2 linked regions of the Bombiscardovia apis genome follow. The protein of the gene in region 2 binds, or shares a complex with, the protein of the main gene of each other region. Links are inferred from orthologs where the notes say so. Each region holds a gene or a part of one and is shown on either strand. Other genes may lie near its edges. The genes, in order: rpsG and tig.

Region 1 (7,354 bases), 240 kb from region 2 along the record:
CCTTACCGGGCTTCACATGCTGGAACTTAATTACGCTCCACAGCTTGCCGTCAATATTGATGACGGATCCGTTCTTAATATCGTTTGAAGTCTGCGCCACGGTTACCACCTTATTCTTCTGTACTTACGCAACTCTTATATCGGATTGCCTGTGCGAAACCCGATCGGGTCGCTGACACGTTTCTATCCTTGCTTATTATGCCACGGTAGGTGAACACCCGAGTAATACAACAGTGAAATACAATAAGGCCCCGGAGCGTATAGACACTCCGGGGCCTTATGCAAGCCTTACCGGCTATAGCACATAAGTGCTAGTGAACTACTCGATCACCTTGGTGACTCGACCTGAGCCGACCGTGTGGCCGCCTTCACGAACTGCGAAGGTCAGGCCTTCCTCCATTGCGACGGGCTGAATCAGCTCGACAGAGAAGGTGGCGTGGTCGCCAGGCTGAACCATCTCGACACCTTCCGGCAGGGTGATAACGCCGGTGACATCGGTGGTACGGAAGTAGAACTGAGGACGGTAGTTGGAGAAGAACGGCGAGTGGCGTCCACCCTCATCCTTAGTCAACACGTAGACTTCGCCCTCGAACTTGTGGTGAGGGGTCACGGAGCCGGGAGCAGCCACAACCTGGCCACGCTCAACGTCTTCACGGCCGATACCACGCATCAACAGACCAGTGTTATCGCCAGCCTCTGCCTCGTCCATCTGCTTGTGGAAAGTCTCGATGGAGGTGCAGGTGGTGGACTGGGTGTCACGGATACCAACGATTTCGACGCTGGAGTTGACGGCGAGCTTGCCGCGCTCCACACGACCGGTAACCACGGTGCCACGGCCGGAGATGGTGAAAACATCCTCGACAGGCATCAGGAAGGGCTTGTCCAGATCGTGGACAGGAGTAGGAATGTACTCGTCGACCTGGTTCATCAGTTCCTTGACGGTCTCGACCCACTTGTCGTGATCGGGAGCATCGTCGTGCAGTGCACCGTAAGCAGAAGTACGAATGACTGGGCACTCGCGGTCGAAACCGTTCTCGTCCAGCAAATCGCGAACTTCTTCTTCAACGAGCTCGATGAGCTCGTCGTCCTCGACCATGTCGCACTTGTTCAGGGCAACGAGGATCTTCGGCACGCCTACCTGGCGAGCGAGCAGAACGTGCTCGCGAGTCTGAGCCATAGGGCCATCGGTTGCAGCTACCACGAGGATAGCGCCGTCCATCTGGGCAGCACCGGTGATCATGTTCTTCACGAAGTCGGCGTGGCCTGGGCAATCGACGTGAGCATAGTGACGCTTCTCAGTCTGATACTCAATGTGAGCGATGTTGATCGTGATACCACGATCCTTCTCCTCAGGAGCAGCATCAATCTGGTCGAAATCGTACTCGGGGTTGATGTCCGGGTACTCATCGTGCAGCACCTTGGAGATGGCGGCGGTCAGGGTGGTCTTACCGTGATCGACGTGGCCGATGGTGCCAATGTTAACGTGCGGCTTAGTCCGCTCGTACTTTTCCTTTGCCATTGTGTTTGTCCTCCTGGACGTCTCGTAGTTTGTTTGTGCGAACCACGCACAAGACACTCGCTACATATTACTGGGTAATTGGGATCTTCGCCACTTATGCCCTCCGCCCAGTCAGCGTTAGAAAGTCTAACGCTGACTTGAGACAGAAAGCTAGCTCAGATTCCGCTGACGGCATGTCAAGCGAAACTTACTCGCCGCGCTGTGCCTTGATGATCTCTTCACTGACGCTGTTAGGAACCTCAGCATAAGAGTCCATCTGCATGGTGAACATGGCGCGACCCTGAGTCTTGGAACGCAAGTCGCCAATGTAACCAAACATCTCTGACAGTGGCACCTTGGCATCAATTACCTTGACACCGGTTGCATCAGTCATAGACTGGATGTTGCCACGACGAGAGTTAATATCTCCCATGACATCACCCATGTACTCTTCAGGCGTACGTACTTCTACGGCCATGATGGGCTCGAGAATGACGGGCTTGGCCTTAGGAGCAGCCTCCTTGAAGCACATAGAGCCTGCAATCTTGAAGGCCATTTCCGAGGAGTCGACATCGTGGATCTGACCGTCAACGACGGTAGCCTTAACGCCTACTACAGGGAAGCCTGCAAGAATACCGGACTCCATAGCTTCCTGGACACCAGCATCAATCGAAGGAATGAATTCCTTGGTGATGTGGCCGCCAGTGACCTTGTTCTCGAACTCGTAGGTCTCGCCCTCGGTGGTATCCAAAGGCTCGAAGTTCATCTGCACCTTTGCAAACTGGCCAGAACCACCGGTCTGCTTCTTGTGCGTGTAATCCTGGTTCATGACCGCCTTGCGGATGGTCTCGCGGTATGCCACCTGAGGCTTACCAACGTTGCATTCCACATGGAATTCGCGGCGCATACGATCGACCAGAATGTCGAGCTGGAGCTCGCCCATACCGGAAATCAGCGTCTGGCCGGACTCTTCGTCGGTCTTGACCTGGAAGGTGGGGTCCTCTTCGGAAAGCTTCTGAAGAGCAATACCCATCTTCTCCTGATCAGCCTTGGTCTTGGGCTCTACAGCCAACTGAATCACAGGCTCAGGGAAGGTCATGGACTCCAGAGTTACAGGCTCCTTCTCGTCGCACAGAGTATCACCGGTGGTGACGTTCTTGAGACCAACGAAGGCGTAAATGTTGCCTGCAATAGCATCCTCAACCGGGTTCTCCTTGTTAGAAGACATCTGGAAGAGCTTACCAATGCGCTCCTTCTTACCCTTGGTGGAATCCAAGACGGTGTCGCCCTGGGTTACCTTACCGGAGTAGACACGCACATAAATGAGCTTGCCGTAGAAGGGGTGAGTAGCAACCTTGAAAGCCAGAGCAGAGAAGGGCTCTTCTGGGCTGGGCTTACGATCGACTTCAACAGTCTCGTCGCCAACCTTGTAACCCTTGATAGCAGGCACATCCTCAGGGCTGGGCAGGTAATCTACCACAGCGTCGAGCATGGGCTGCACGCCCTTATCCTTGAAAGCGGAACCGCAGAAGACGGGGAAAGCTTCCTGAGCAATCGTCATCTTACGCACTGCTGCGCGAATCTCAGGCTCAGAAATTTCTTCGCCGCCCAAGTACTTTTCAATCAAGGACTCGTCGGATTCGGCTACTGCCTCAATCAGCTGAGTGTGATATTCCTCAGCCTTTTCCTTCAGGTCTTCCGGAATCTCGATGGTGTCATAGTGAGCACCGAGATCCTGGCCGTCCTTCCAGTAGTAGGCAACCATGCGGACCAAGTCGACTACGCCGCGGAAGTCGTTCTCAGAGCCAATAGGCAGCTGCATAACGAGCGGCTTAACGCCGAGCTTCTCCTTGATGGTGTCGACAGAGTAGTAGAAGTTGGCACCCAACTTGTCCATCTTGTTGATGAAGCAAATACGGGGCACTCCATACTTGTCTGCCTGACGCCACACGGTCTCGGACTGAGGCTCAACGCCTTCCTTACCGTCGAAGACTGCTACAGCGCCATCGAGCACGCGCAAGGAGCGCTCCACCTCGGCCGTGAAGTCCACGTGGCCGGGGGTGTCGATGATGTTGACCTGATAGCGGTCACCGGTGTCGTGAGATTGACGGTTCCAGAAAGCAGTGATTGCGGCAGACGTAATGGTGATGCCGCGCTCTTTCTCCTGGTCCATCCAATCCATGGTCGAAGCGCCGTCGTGGGTTTCGCCAATCTTGTAGTTAACGCCCGTGTAGTACAGAATACGCTCGGTCGTCGTTGTCTTGCCGGCATCGATGTGGGCCATGATGCCGATGTTACGGACCTTCGTGAGGTCGGTAAGCACGTCTTGTGCCATAATTCCTTGTTCTCGCTCTCTTGATTACCAGCGATAATGAGCGAAGGCCTTGTTGGCCTCTGCCATCTTGTGGGTATCTTCGCGACGCTTCACAGATGCGCCCAGACCGTTCGAGGCATCGAGAATCTCGTTTGCCAAACGCTCGGCCATAGTCTTCTCACGGCGTGCACGGCTGAAATCAGTCAGCCAGCGCAGGGAGAGCGTGTTTGCACGGTTTGGCTTAACTTCCACAGGCACCTGGTAAGTAGCGCCACCGACACGGCGGGAGCGAACTTCGAGAGATGGGCGGATGTTGTCCAAAGCGCGCTTCAAGACAGCAACCGGCTCCTGGTCGGTCTTGGTCTTGACCTGCTCTAAGGCCGTGTAGACGATGTCTTCTGCGATGGACTTCTTACCATCGAGCAGAATCTTGTTAATCAGCTGGGCAACGACCGTCGAACCATAAATCGGGTCTGGCAGCAGCTGATGCTTCTTAGCTGGTCCTTTGCGTGACATGCTTACTTAGCCCTCTTTGCTCCGTACAGGGAACGACCCTGCTTGCGATCCTTGACACCCTGCGTATCGAGCGCGCCGCGCACGATGTGGTAACGTACGCCTGGCAAATCCTTGACACGACCACCGCGCACAAGCACGATGGAGTGCTCCTGCAGGTTGTGGCCCTCGCCAGGAATGTAGGCGCTGACCTCAACGCCGGAGCTCAAACGCACACGAGCAACCTTACGCAATGCCGAGTTCGGCTTCTTTGGGGTTGTGGTGTACACACGGGTGCAGACGCCGCGACGAAGCGGGCTGCCCTTCAAGGCCAGAGTCTTAGACTTACGAGTCTTGGCCTTGCGTCCTTTACGGACGAGCTGTTCAATTGTTGGCAACTGATTCTCTCCGATTCTTATCCAACTTGTTCTGTCGGTAGTGAAGCCGCCTCACTGCAGCCCCAACTCGACTTATCGAAGAGTAAAGCAGCCACAGTCCACCGGCCCGATGGCCCGCAATCCTCCTGCTGACGCATTACTGCGCGCAATCTAACGGATTGTCAGGATACCCCAGCGCTCATTCCTATTACATAAGGCATGCCGCTGGCACACACATTCTTTAAGATTAACACACACCCTAGCCAGACAAATACAACTACTCAGCCACCCCGCGCATATACTGAACGTATGGAACATGTAGAACACGGTTTCGGACCGGTTTGGAACCGTGAGAGCCGAGTATTGATACTAGGATCTATGCCCAGCCCCAAGTCTCGCGAGGTCGGATTCTACTTTATGCATCCACGCAACCGCTTCTGGCCCCTGATGGCACAGCTTCTGAAGACGGAAATTGGAGAAAGTATTGAAGAGCGCACAAACTTTCTTCTCAGCAATCACGTAGCCTTGTGGGATGTTATCGCTTCCTGTGACATAACAGGGGCTCAAGATTCCACCATTACTAACGCTGTCGCGAACGACTTGAAGCCGATCCTTAGCCAAGCTCCAATAACCAGCGTTTTTACCTCCGGCAGTAAGGCCACTCAGCTCTACCGCAAACTCGTACTGCCCCAACTCAACGAAAACAACATATCTCTGCCGCTGACATCCTTACCCTCCACCAGTCCAGCCAATGCTGCAATGGTTTTGGACACCTTGTGTAGTGCATACAGTCCACTCCTGCTAGCCTTAGGGTTGCGAAAGTAGTACGAGTCTGAACAACATGCGTAGTAAAGAGATGTAACTATGAGGAGCGAATGCATGAGTAAAGATGCAAATTGGCAAGACCTACCTAAGGCCGAGTTCGGTTTTCCTGGCCCACTTCGTAACGCACTCGTAGAGGCCATTCTCACTGGCCGAAAAACTGCAACTACCAGTCTGCTGGCACAATATCAACTATCCGGAGAGCCCATCGAATCCGTGGGCGATCGCAGCGTACTTGTTGATTCGCATGAACAACCACTTGCTATCTTAGAAACCACACAAATCAAGGTTGTTTCACTCAGCTCAGTAGACCTGCGTCATGCTATTGACGAGGGCGAGGGAGATAAAACTATAGAAAGCTGGCGCATCAAGCACACAGCTTTTTGGCAGTGCCCAGAAATGCGTTCTAAACTACGGGATCCGGAATTTGCTGTAGATGACGACACGGAAGTAGTATTAGAGCGTTTCCTCGTCGTTTCAAGGATTCATACCAACTCCTAAGCATGTCAGCAAAGAAATTAGCCTTTATCGGCGTGCTATGTCAGGGCATAGTGTAGAGTAGTCATCTGTTGCAGGAAGGTGAAATACCTTGACTGCACATGGTGGCTATAGCTCAGTCGGTAGAGCACCTGATTGTGGTTCAGGAGGTCGCGCGTTCGAGCCGCGTTAGCCACCCCACATCAAACCCCTACTCCCCAACGGATTAGGGGTTTAACTTTACCCAAAACCAGACCATAACCAAGCAAGACTTGTGCCCCATTTGTGTGCCATAATTCGCAAAACCAAATCCGCGAGCGCGTCCTACATTTTTGGCTTTTAACCCCAACGCGTGATTCCAAACGCTGTATGTTTAAACCGGCACTCGAGTTAGGAACTCGCGCCGGCTTGCTAGGATTGGGGTTAAAAAAATGAATGCGCAGGAATGCACGAATGGGGGAATTGTTTACGATGAGTCAGAGCGAAAAGCAGTCAGAGGCGACTGAAGAGGCCAACAGCACAAGCAAAGGACCGAACTGGAAGCCTATCTTGGCAGCCTTGCTCATTCTTATTATTGGATTTGCAGCTGGGTTTACTATTAGCTCTTCGCAACAAGTTCGAGCGAAAGATACGCACGAATACCGCCAGCTAGAACGGCAGTACAACCAAGTCAAGAGCGACTTGCATGCCAGTCAAGAAGAGCTAGATTCCACTAAGGACCGGCTTAAAGACGCTCAAGATGATTTGAAAGATGAGCGTAAAGACAACGCGAAGGCCACGAAAGAGCAAACCGAGGCTGAACAGGATGCTGCGCGCGATGCCGCCAAGCAAGCTGAAAAAACCGCTAAGGAAGAACGCAAAGCAGCTGAGAAAGCAGCCAAAGAAAAGCAAAAAGCTGCAGAGAAAGCAGCTAAAGAGGAGCGCAAGGCTGCAGAACGAGCAGAGCGTGAGAATCGCAGAGCGCAAGCTCCCTCTGACGCTCAGCTTAATGAGCTAGATGTTGTCAGTGGCGGCACCTTCTGCACCAACGAAGGCGCGCAAGGCGTATCAGACCGCAGCAGTAGGCGCATTCTCACCTGCAAAATGGCCTCCGACGGCAACCTACGCTGGAAGGACTGATACTGCCAACGCTTTTGCAGGTGTAACTCAACACAAGCATGAGTTGCGAATACTGATATCGCGCTCCTTGTATAAAGGGTTCACCCAAGCTGATATGGTGGATTGGTTAAAAATTGACATGCGGACTCCGGGGAGCCGCACTTGGGGAGAGGTTAGCCGATGACGGCTTTTGGCAAGAAATTCAAACGCTCACAAGCACAGGATGGGCAGTTTGCGGCATCTTTTGGTCTCGAACAGGATCAGACTCAGATGTTG
Region 2 (7,281 bases):
CCCTGCTGAGCTCGCTCTACATCGCCGTCAGCTGCCTGCAAGAGTCGCTGTAAGACAGTTTCTACGTCGTCTCCCACATAACCAGCTTCGGTCAGCGTCGTAGCATCCGTAAGCACAAAAGGCACATTCATCATGCGAGCCAGAGACTGAGCCAAATAGGTTTTACCCACGCCTGTAGGGCCCAAGAGCAAGATGTTGGACTTATCAACTTCAACATCGTCCAAATCTGCGTTCGCTGCTGGCGGCGCCGGCAGCGGCATGGAAGAGCTACCTTGGTCAGCTGCATCGGTCTTGGTGCTCACTCCCATGCGAGAAGCGACCCGCTGGCGCTCGATATTGGCCCGCTTGTAGTGGTTGTAAACAGCCACAGCGAGCGTACGCTTAGCAGCTTCCTGTCCCACTACATAATGATTGAGATAGCCGAAAATCTGGCTGGGCACCGGCAGAACTACCTTGCTCTCCTGGTGCTCTTTCGTCTGGTCCTCGGACAGCATTTGCACGCACAAAGCCACGCATTCGTCGCAAATCGCAGAAGACGGCCCCTTAATCAGCTTGCCGACCTGCTTCTCACTTTTGCCGCAGAAGTCGCACCGAAAGAGTCCCTCATTGTAATTGACAACGCGCCCCATGCCTGCTCCTTGTGTTAGTTCCGTTGCCTATATTACGCGGCGGGCTCGCCTTGGCGCAACGAATTGAGCAATGTGGTCGAATGTGCCTGCTCCTACGAAGAGGAAACCCCCAAGCTAGGCATTCCCAGCTCAGGGGTTTCACCCATGGTAGTGATAGCGGCGAACTACTTGCGGCTTTCCAATACTTCGTCTACCATGCCGTACTCTTTGGCTTCTGGCGCGGTCAAAATCGTATCGACTTCGATGTCCTTGCGGATTCGTTCGACATCTTGACCGGTGTGCTTGGCTAGGGTCTCTTCTAACCAGTTGCGCATGCGCAGCATTTCCTTGGCTTGAATCTCAATCTCCGTGGCCTTACCGAAGTCCTGCTGCATGGCTGGCTGGTGAATCAACACGCGAGCATTGGGCAGCATGAGTCGCTTACCCTTGGTGCCTGCTGCCAGCAGAATCGAAGCTGCCGAAGCTGCCTGACCCAAGCAGACCGTCTGCACATCAGGCTTAATGTACTGCATGGTGTCGTAGATTGCAGTCATAGCAGTCATCGAACCGCCAGGAGAGTTGATATAGACGATGACATCGCGGTTGGGGTCTTGGCTTTCAAGCACCAAGAGCTGGGCCATAATATCGTCGGCAGATGTGTCGTCGACCTGCACACCCATAAAGATAATGCGGTCGTCGAAGAGGCGTGTGTACGGGTCTTGACGCTTGAAACCGTACGGCGTTTTCTCTTCGAACTGCGGCAAAACATATCGACTTTGAGGGCTCATGCCTGCCATTGCGCGCGGGCCTGCTAAACGCTGGGCGCGGGCTACGAATTGTGCTTCTTCAGAGGCCATGCTCACTCCCCTTCCTGGGTTTGCATCGTGCTATGCGTGGTCACGATCTTGTCTACGAACCCGTATTCCAAAGCCTCCTGGGCATTGAACCAGTGGTCGTACTCGTTGTCTCGGTAAATCTCTTCAATCGTGTGACCGGTTTGGTCAGCAGTGAGCTGGGAGAGCGTCTTCTTCATATCCATAATCAGCTCGGCATTGATGCGCACATCGGTTGCAGTACCGCCAACGCCGCCCGAAGGCTGATGCATCAAGACTCGGGCGTGAGAGGTGATGAAACGCTTGCCCTTAGTACCGGAAGAGAGGAGGAACTGGCCCATTGAAGCGGCCATACCCACGGCCACAGTTGCCACATCGGGCTGAATGAGCTGCATGGTGTCGTAAATGGCCATGCCAGCCGTAATGGAACCACCAGGAGAATTGATATAGAGCCAGATATCCTTGCTCGGATCTTCGGCTGCAAGCATCAACATCTGGGCGCAAATAACGTTCGCATTCGCGTCCTTGACCTCATCGCCCAGCCAGATAATACGATCTTTGAGTAGGCGGTTGAAAATGGGGTCAGTAATCGAGGGAACTTCCCCCTCGTCCATAACGGGCATAGTTGCAAGAGTATTGCTCACCGTGTCTCCTTTGAAGTACATGTCATAATCTGAGCCTACCGCTTCGCACTGACGCTTGAGGCCGGTTGTGCTAGCTGCGCAAAAGCCGCGTCCAGCACCTACAAGGGATAATTCCCATGATAAGCGCTGAACGCGGCTTGAGCTACAACCGCTTGCGCGGATTCACACTTATTCGTTGCCCTCTGCGGCAGCAGCCTGAGTCAGCTCGTCTGCAACAGCGGCAGCAGCAGAAGCAGCCTGTACGCTCTCGGACTCGTCTTCCTCAGCTACGGACTCGTCTTCGCCCAAGAACTGGGAAAGATCCAAGACCTTGCCATCAGAATCCTTGAAGGTGACTGCGCGCATACCAGCGAGCATACCCTTAGAGCGGCCCACTTCCTGCACGGCAGAACCCAACTGGCCATTCTGCACGATGGCGTTGATGAAGGCGGAGGGATCCATGCCGTACTGCTGGGCGATGGAAGCCAAGAAGTTAGTAACATCAGCCTGAGAGACCTTTACCTCCAGCTTATCAGCCAAGGTATCGAGCACAATCTGGTCGCGCAGTTCCTTCTCGACGGTTTCCTCAGCTTCAGCCTTCTCTTCCTTAGAAGCAGACTTGGCATCCTTACCGGCATTCTTGAGTTGGTCAGCAATCATGGACTCCTTGATGCCCTTGGGCACAGGAATCTCTAGGCCTTCCTTGAGCTTGGCGATGAAGGCATCACGGGCATCGGTAGCCTGGCGACCTTCAGCATCTTGCTCGCACTGCTTGCGCACGTCGGCCTTGAGCTCTTCAAGAGTCTCGAACTCGGAGGCCTGCTGAGCAAAGTCGTCGTCGAGCTCGGGCAGTTCCTCTGCCTTTACCGAGTTGACTTTGACCTTAATCTGAGCCTTCTCGCCTTCATGCTCGCCAGCTTCGAGAGTGCCCTCGAAAGTGGTCTCTTCGCCGGAGGACAGGCCGTCGAGAGCCTCGTCCAAGCCGTCGAGCATGGTTTCAGAACCGAGCTCGTAAGAGACACCCTGCTGGGAGTCGGCGCTCTCGCCGTCGATGACAGCGTCGAGGTCGATGGAGACGAAGTCTCCCTTCTTGGCGGGGCGGTCTACCGAGATCAACGTGCCGAAGCGCTGACGGAGGTTATCCAAGCGCTTGGTCACGTCTTCGTCCGTAACCTCAGGCTTGGCAACTTCGATTTCCATGCCTGCAATGTCGGGCAGCTCAATCTGAGGGCGAACTTCTACCTCAGCAGTGAACTTGAGTTTGGTGTCGTCCTGAGCGGACTCAGGAACTTCCTTGACGTCGATTTCGGGCTGAGCCATAGCATGCAGCTCCTTTTGTGCCAGAGCCTTGGAATAAAGCTCGGGAACACCCGAATTGACTGCTTCGCCGGCAACGGAGGCAAAGCCGACCCGCTGGTCGATAATACGACCGGGCACATGGCCTTTGCGGAAGCCAGGTACGTTGACCTGCTTAGCAATGTCTTTGCGAGCCGCATCCAGATACGGGTCAAACTCGTCCTTGTCGACGGTAATGGTAAGCCTCACCTTTGTGGGCTCAAGATTCCTAACGCTGATTTTCACGCTGCGCTCCAATTCATCACAACCGTTTGGTCTGCCTATATCTGCCAGTTTTCTGCCAATCCAGCAACCTTTACATCATAGCTCGACTTACGGACTCGCTGACCAATTCCACCTGCCAGGGGCGAGCCCCCTCATCACGTAGAAAAGCACCAACATCCCTGCGGGCAGGTTCGTCGGTCCAGCACAAGTCTCGCAAGTATTGCGGTTTTATCACCAGATCAACAGGCATATTCGTATCTTTAGCTATCTGTTCTACACTCTGGCGCACTGCACTCAAGCGTTCAAAACGCTCGGGATGCCGCTTCCAGACTTTCATCGAGCGCGGCCCGCTGCCCTCTTCTGAATCGTCGTGTGGCACCTGCGGAGGCTTGGGTAACTCGTCGTTGCTCAAGACCAGAGCGTCGAGGATGGTCTGCCTCCACACGCTGGGCCGAATCGAGCGCTGGATGGGCGCATATCGCTCAAACATTTTGTCTTGCTCGCCGCCGGTACGCATGCGCACCCGCTCATTAAGAGAGCGAATAGAGCGGAACTGGCGGCCATTGCGTGGCTTCAAGCGAGCCGCCTCAATAATGGCCGCATCAGGCAGCAACAGACTAGGAGAAATATCGTTCTCACGGGCCAGCTCGTCTCTCTTAGTCCACAAGGCCCGCACCACTGCCAATCCCCGCCTATCGTTGCGCAGGGAGGTAATGTGAGAGGTCCGGCGCCAAGGCTGGCTGCTGGGTTCCTTACGCTGGCCGCCGGTCTCTAAGAGCCAAGCGAATTCTTGGCGAGCCCACTCGCTTTTGCCCTGCTGGAGCAAGTCTTTCGTCATGGCATCTTCGAGCTCAAGCAGGAGTTCCACGTCGAGAGCCGCGTAATTACGCCAATCTCTGGGCAGTGGTCGGTAGGACCAATCGGCTGCTGAATGCTCTTTTGCAAGGCTTATACCAAGATAATGCTCGGTCACGGCAGACAGGCTTACATGGGCCAAACCAAGCATGCGGGCTGCAAGTTCGGTATCAAACAGCCCTTGCATTTGCATTCCTAGCTCAACGAAACCGGGCAAGTCCTGCCTGCTATCGTGAATAATCCAGCTAGCATCGCCTATGGCGTGGTTGAAGTCTTGCCAAGAGCCGCCCTGCTCCCCTATGGCTACCGGGTCTACGAGTGCGATGTTGACGCCAGAGCGCTTGAACTGCACCAAGTAGTCCTGCTGTCCGTAGCGAAAACCTGAGGCCCGCTCTGCATCGGCTGCCAAGGAACCGCTAGCTTGCGCGTATGCCTGGCACATCTTTTGAAAAGCTGCCAGAGTATCGATAACTGTGGGAACCCCTTCGCGAGGTTCGGCAAGCAAGTGTGGTTCTAGGTCTTGGGCCAACTGGTTTCACGCCTCTTTTCGGTAAGCCTGTGCCGTATAGACGTACACAGCTTAGCGCAAGGTCTGAAAGTCTGTTTAATAGACTACAAAACCGTGGGATTCGAGCTGCTTCTTCACCCGCTCTTGCAGGGCGTGAGAGGGCCCCTTCTTCTCTTCCAAAGGGTAAGGAATGCGCATCTCGTGCCACTTTGGCCGACCCAACTGGTGGAAGGGTAGCACGTCGATGTGTTCAATGGCATCTTTGAACTGTTCGCAGACTTCCGCGACTTTTTCAACGTTTTCTTCTGAATCGGTCAGGCCCGGCACTAAGACGAAGCGCACCCATATCTTGGAGCCAGCATCTTGCAGGCGCTTACCAAAGTCGATGGTGGGAGCCAAGGTGCTGCCGGTCACGATTTTGTAGGTTTCTTCGTCTCCGGACTTCACATCGAGCAGGCACAAGTCGATGTCGTTAATCATCTCGTCGGTATAGTTTTTGTTCAAAAAACCAGAGGTATCTAGGCAGGTATGTACGCCCATCTCTTTAGCTGCCCTAAAGACGCGGGAAACGAAAGCTGCCTGCATCATGGACTCACCACCCGAAAAGGTGATGCCGCCGCCGGTAGCCTTGAAGAGGTCTTCATAACGGGCCACTTTGTCGATCATGGCTTGCAGGTAGACCGGCTTGCCGTCGCGCATCTTCCAAGTGTCGGGATTCTGGCAGTATTGGCAGCGCAGGGGGCAGCCCGACATAAACACGGTCATGCGGGTGCCGGGGCCGTCGACCGAGGTATTGATATCCCAAGAGTGCACGAAGCCGATATCGCCGGTACGGAGGGCATCGATGCGGTCGCGCCGGTCGAGGCCGATGGGAGAATCGAAACCGGATAGGCCACCCATCAGGGTTTGACTTTGATAGACCTTAGACTCTTTCAGCATGTGCGGATTCGTGGTATGGAATTGCGTGCCTTGGGCCATCATGTGCCTCCCTGCATTGATTGAGCCTGGTCTTTGTAGGTATCTGTGCGAATACCAACAGTATAAAAGAGGGGCGAGGCTTGTGCCCCGCCCCTCAAACTTTTCAAGCTCTAGGCTTGAAGAGCGCTAACTTACTAGCGCCTCTGACATCAGTCAGTCACAGATCCCTGGTGGAAGGTGCGAGAGATGACGTCGAGCTGCTGCTCGCGAGTCAGCTTGACGAAGTTCACCGCGTAGCCGGAGACGCGCACGGTCAGGTGCGGGTACTTGTCAGGATTCTCAACTGCATCCTCAAGCTGCTCCTTGCGCAAGACATTGATGTTGGCGTGGTAGAGACCGTGGCCGTTGCCGGAATCCAGGATGCCGACCAGGTTCTTAATACGCTCATCTTCGTCGCGGCCCAAGCCGTCAGGGGTGATGGTGTTCGTCAGCGAGATGCCGTCGAGAGCATCGTCGTAGTCGATCTTGCCCACCGAGAACATGGACGGCAGCATGCCGTGCGAATCCATGCCGTTCTCTGGGTTGGCACCGGGTGCGTATGGGGTGCCTTTCTTGTGGCCAGAGGGGAAGGAACCGGTGTTCTTGCCATACTCCACGTTGGAAGTGATGGTCAGAATCGACTGGGTAGGAACGGCGCCGCGGTAAACCGGGAGCTTCTTGACCTGGCCCATAACGGTAGAAACTGCCCACTTAGCCAAATCGTCAGCGCGGTCATCGTCGTTGCCATAGACCGGGAACTCGCCCACGGTCTTGTAGTTCACGACCAAGTTATCGTCGCCGCCTTCTACGTACTCAGGAGTGCCCTGGGCATCCTTGTTGTAGATCGGGTAGACCTTGGCATACTTGATGGCCGCCAGGGAGTCAGCAGCAATCGACAGACCAGACATACCGCAACCGAGGGTACGGTAGACTTCCTTGTCGTGCAGAGCCATCTCAATGGACTCATAGGCATACTTATCGTGCATGTAGTGAATGATATTCAGAGCTTGCACGTAAGTCTCAGACAGCCATTCCAGAGCCTTCTCGTAGTTGGCCTTGACCTTCTCGTAGTCGAGAGTGCCGTCTGCCTCAGGAGCGATGGGCTCGATGATGCCACGGTCGATAACCTGCATACCGGTCATCTCGTCGCGGCCACCGTTGATGGCGTAGAGCAAGGCCTTGGCGGAGTTCACACGAGCGCCGAAGAACTGCATCTGCTTACCAACGCGCATAGGAGACACGCAGCAAGCGATAGCTGCATCGTCGCCCCAGTGAGCGCGAATGTCCTTGTCGGACTCGTACTGGATGGCCGAGGTGTCGATGGAGATACGAGCGCA

The links.
Region 1: the proteins of tig (region 2) and rpsG are in contact, whole or in part, in a crystal structure (PDB 3GTY), measured with the Thermotoga maritima proteins. The link is inferred for Bombiscardovia apis from one-to-one orthologs. Residues at the interface, in WP_004081061.1 of Thermotoga maritima: Glu122, Val124, Val129, Leu130, Tyr133, Glu188, Gly259, Ile262, Tyr263, Glu266, Ser270, Glu273, Gln274, Glu277, Arg308, Gln311, Ile312, Ser315, Tyr316, Glu325, Arg329, Arg336, Leu363, Phe366, Trp367, Arg373, Leu377, Arg381, Leu384, Glu387; in WP_004081843.1 of Thermotoga maritima: Lys34, Lys52, Lys55, Glu59, Arg62, Gln63, Glu66, Asn67, Lys69, Val71, Arg95, Ala109, Lys110, Lys111, Gly112, Arg113, Pro114, Glu117, Glu121, Ile124, Ala125, Tyr127, Asn128, Asn129, Thr130, Gly131, Lys135, Asp139, Arg142, Met143.

What each region holds. Positions count from the first base shown.
Region 1 is NZ_AP026800.1:1,333,314-1,340,667, forward strand. What follows is about bases 2,594-5,532. They hold rpsG (30S ribosomal protein S7), read right to left. Parts: upstream 4,329-5,532; coding sequence 3,858-4,328; downstream 2,594-3,857. Other genes in these bases: fusA (elongation factor G), read right to left, coding at 2,594-3,833; rpsL (30S ribosomal protein S12), read right to left, coding at 4,331-4,702; R8377_RS05290 (DNA-deoxyinosine glycosylase), read left to right, coding at 4,991-5,506. In the rest of the region: efp (elongation factor P), read right to left, coding at 1-100; tuf (elongation factor Tu), read right to left, coding at 320-1,519; more of fusA, read right to left, coding at 1,707-2,593; R8377_RS05295 (ASCH domain-containing protein), read left to right, coding at 5,561-6,004; R8377_RS05305 (hypothetical protein), read left to right, coding at 6,452-7,099; R8377_RS05310 (hypothetical protein), read left to right, coding at 7,259-7,354.
Region 2 is NZ_AP026800.1:1,094,888-1,102,168, forward strand. Bases 1,450-4,315 are described here. They hold tig (trigger factor), read right to left. Parts: upstream 3,646-4,315; coding sequence 2,254-3,645; downstream 1,450-2,253. Other genes in these bases: R8377_RS04315 (ATP-dependent Clp protease proteolytic subunit), read right to left, coding at 1,450-1,465; R8377_RS04320 (ATP-dependent Clp protease proteolytic subunit), read right to left, coding at 1,468-2,085; R8377_RS04330 (HRDC domain-containing protein), read right to left, coding at 3,716-4,315. In the rest of the region: ATP-dependent Clp protease ATP-binding subunit ClpX, read right to left, coding at 1-629; more of R8377_RS04315, read right to left, coding at 794-1,449; more of R8377_RS04330, read right to left, coding at 4,316-5,008; pflA (pyruvate formate-lyase-activating protein), read right to left, coding at 5,084-5,965; pflB (formate C-acetyltransferase), read right to left, coding at 6,115-7,281. UniProt on the Bacillus subtilis protein: Involved in protein export. Acts as a chaperone by maintaining the newly synthesized protein in an open conformation. Functions as a peptidyl-prolyl cis-trans isomerase.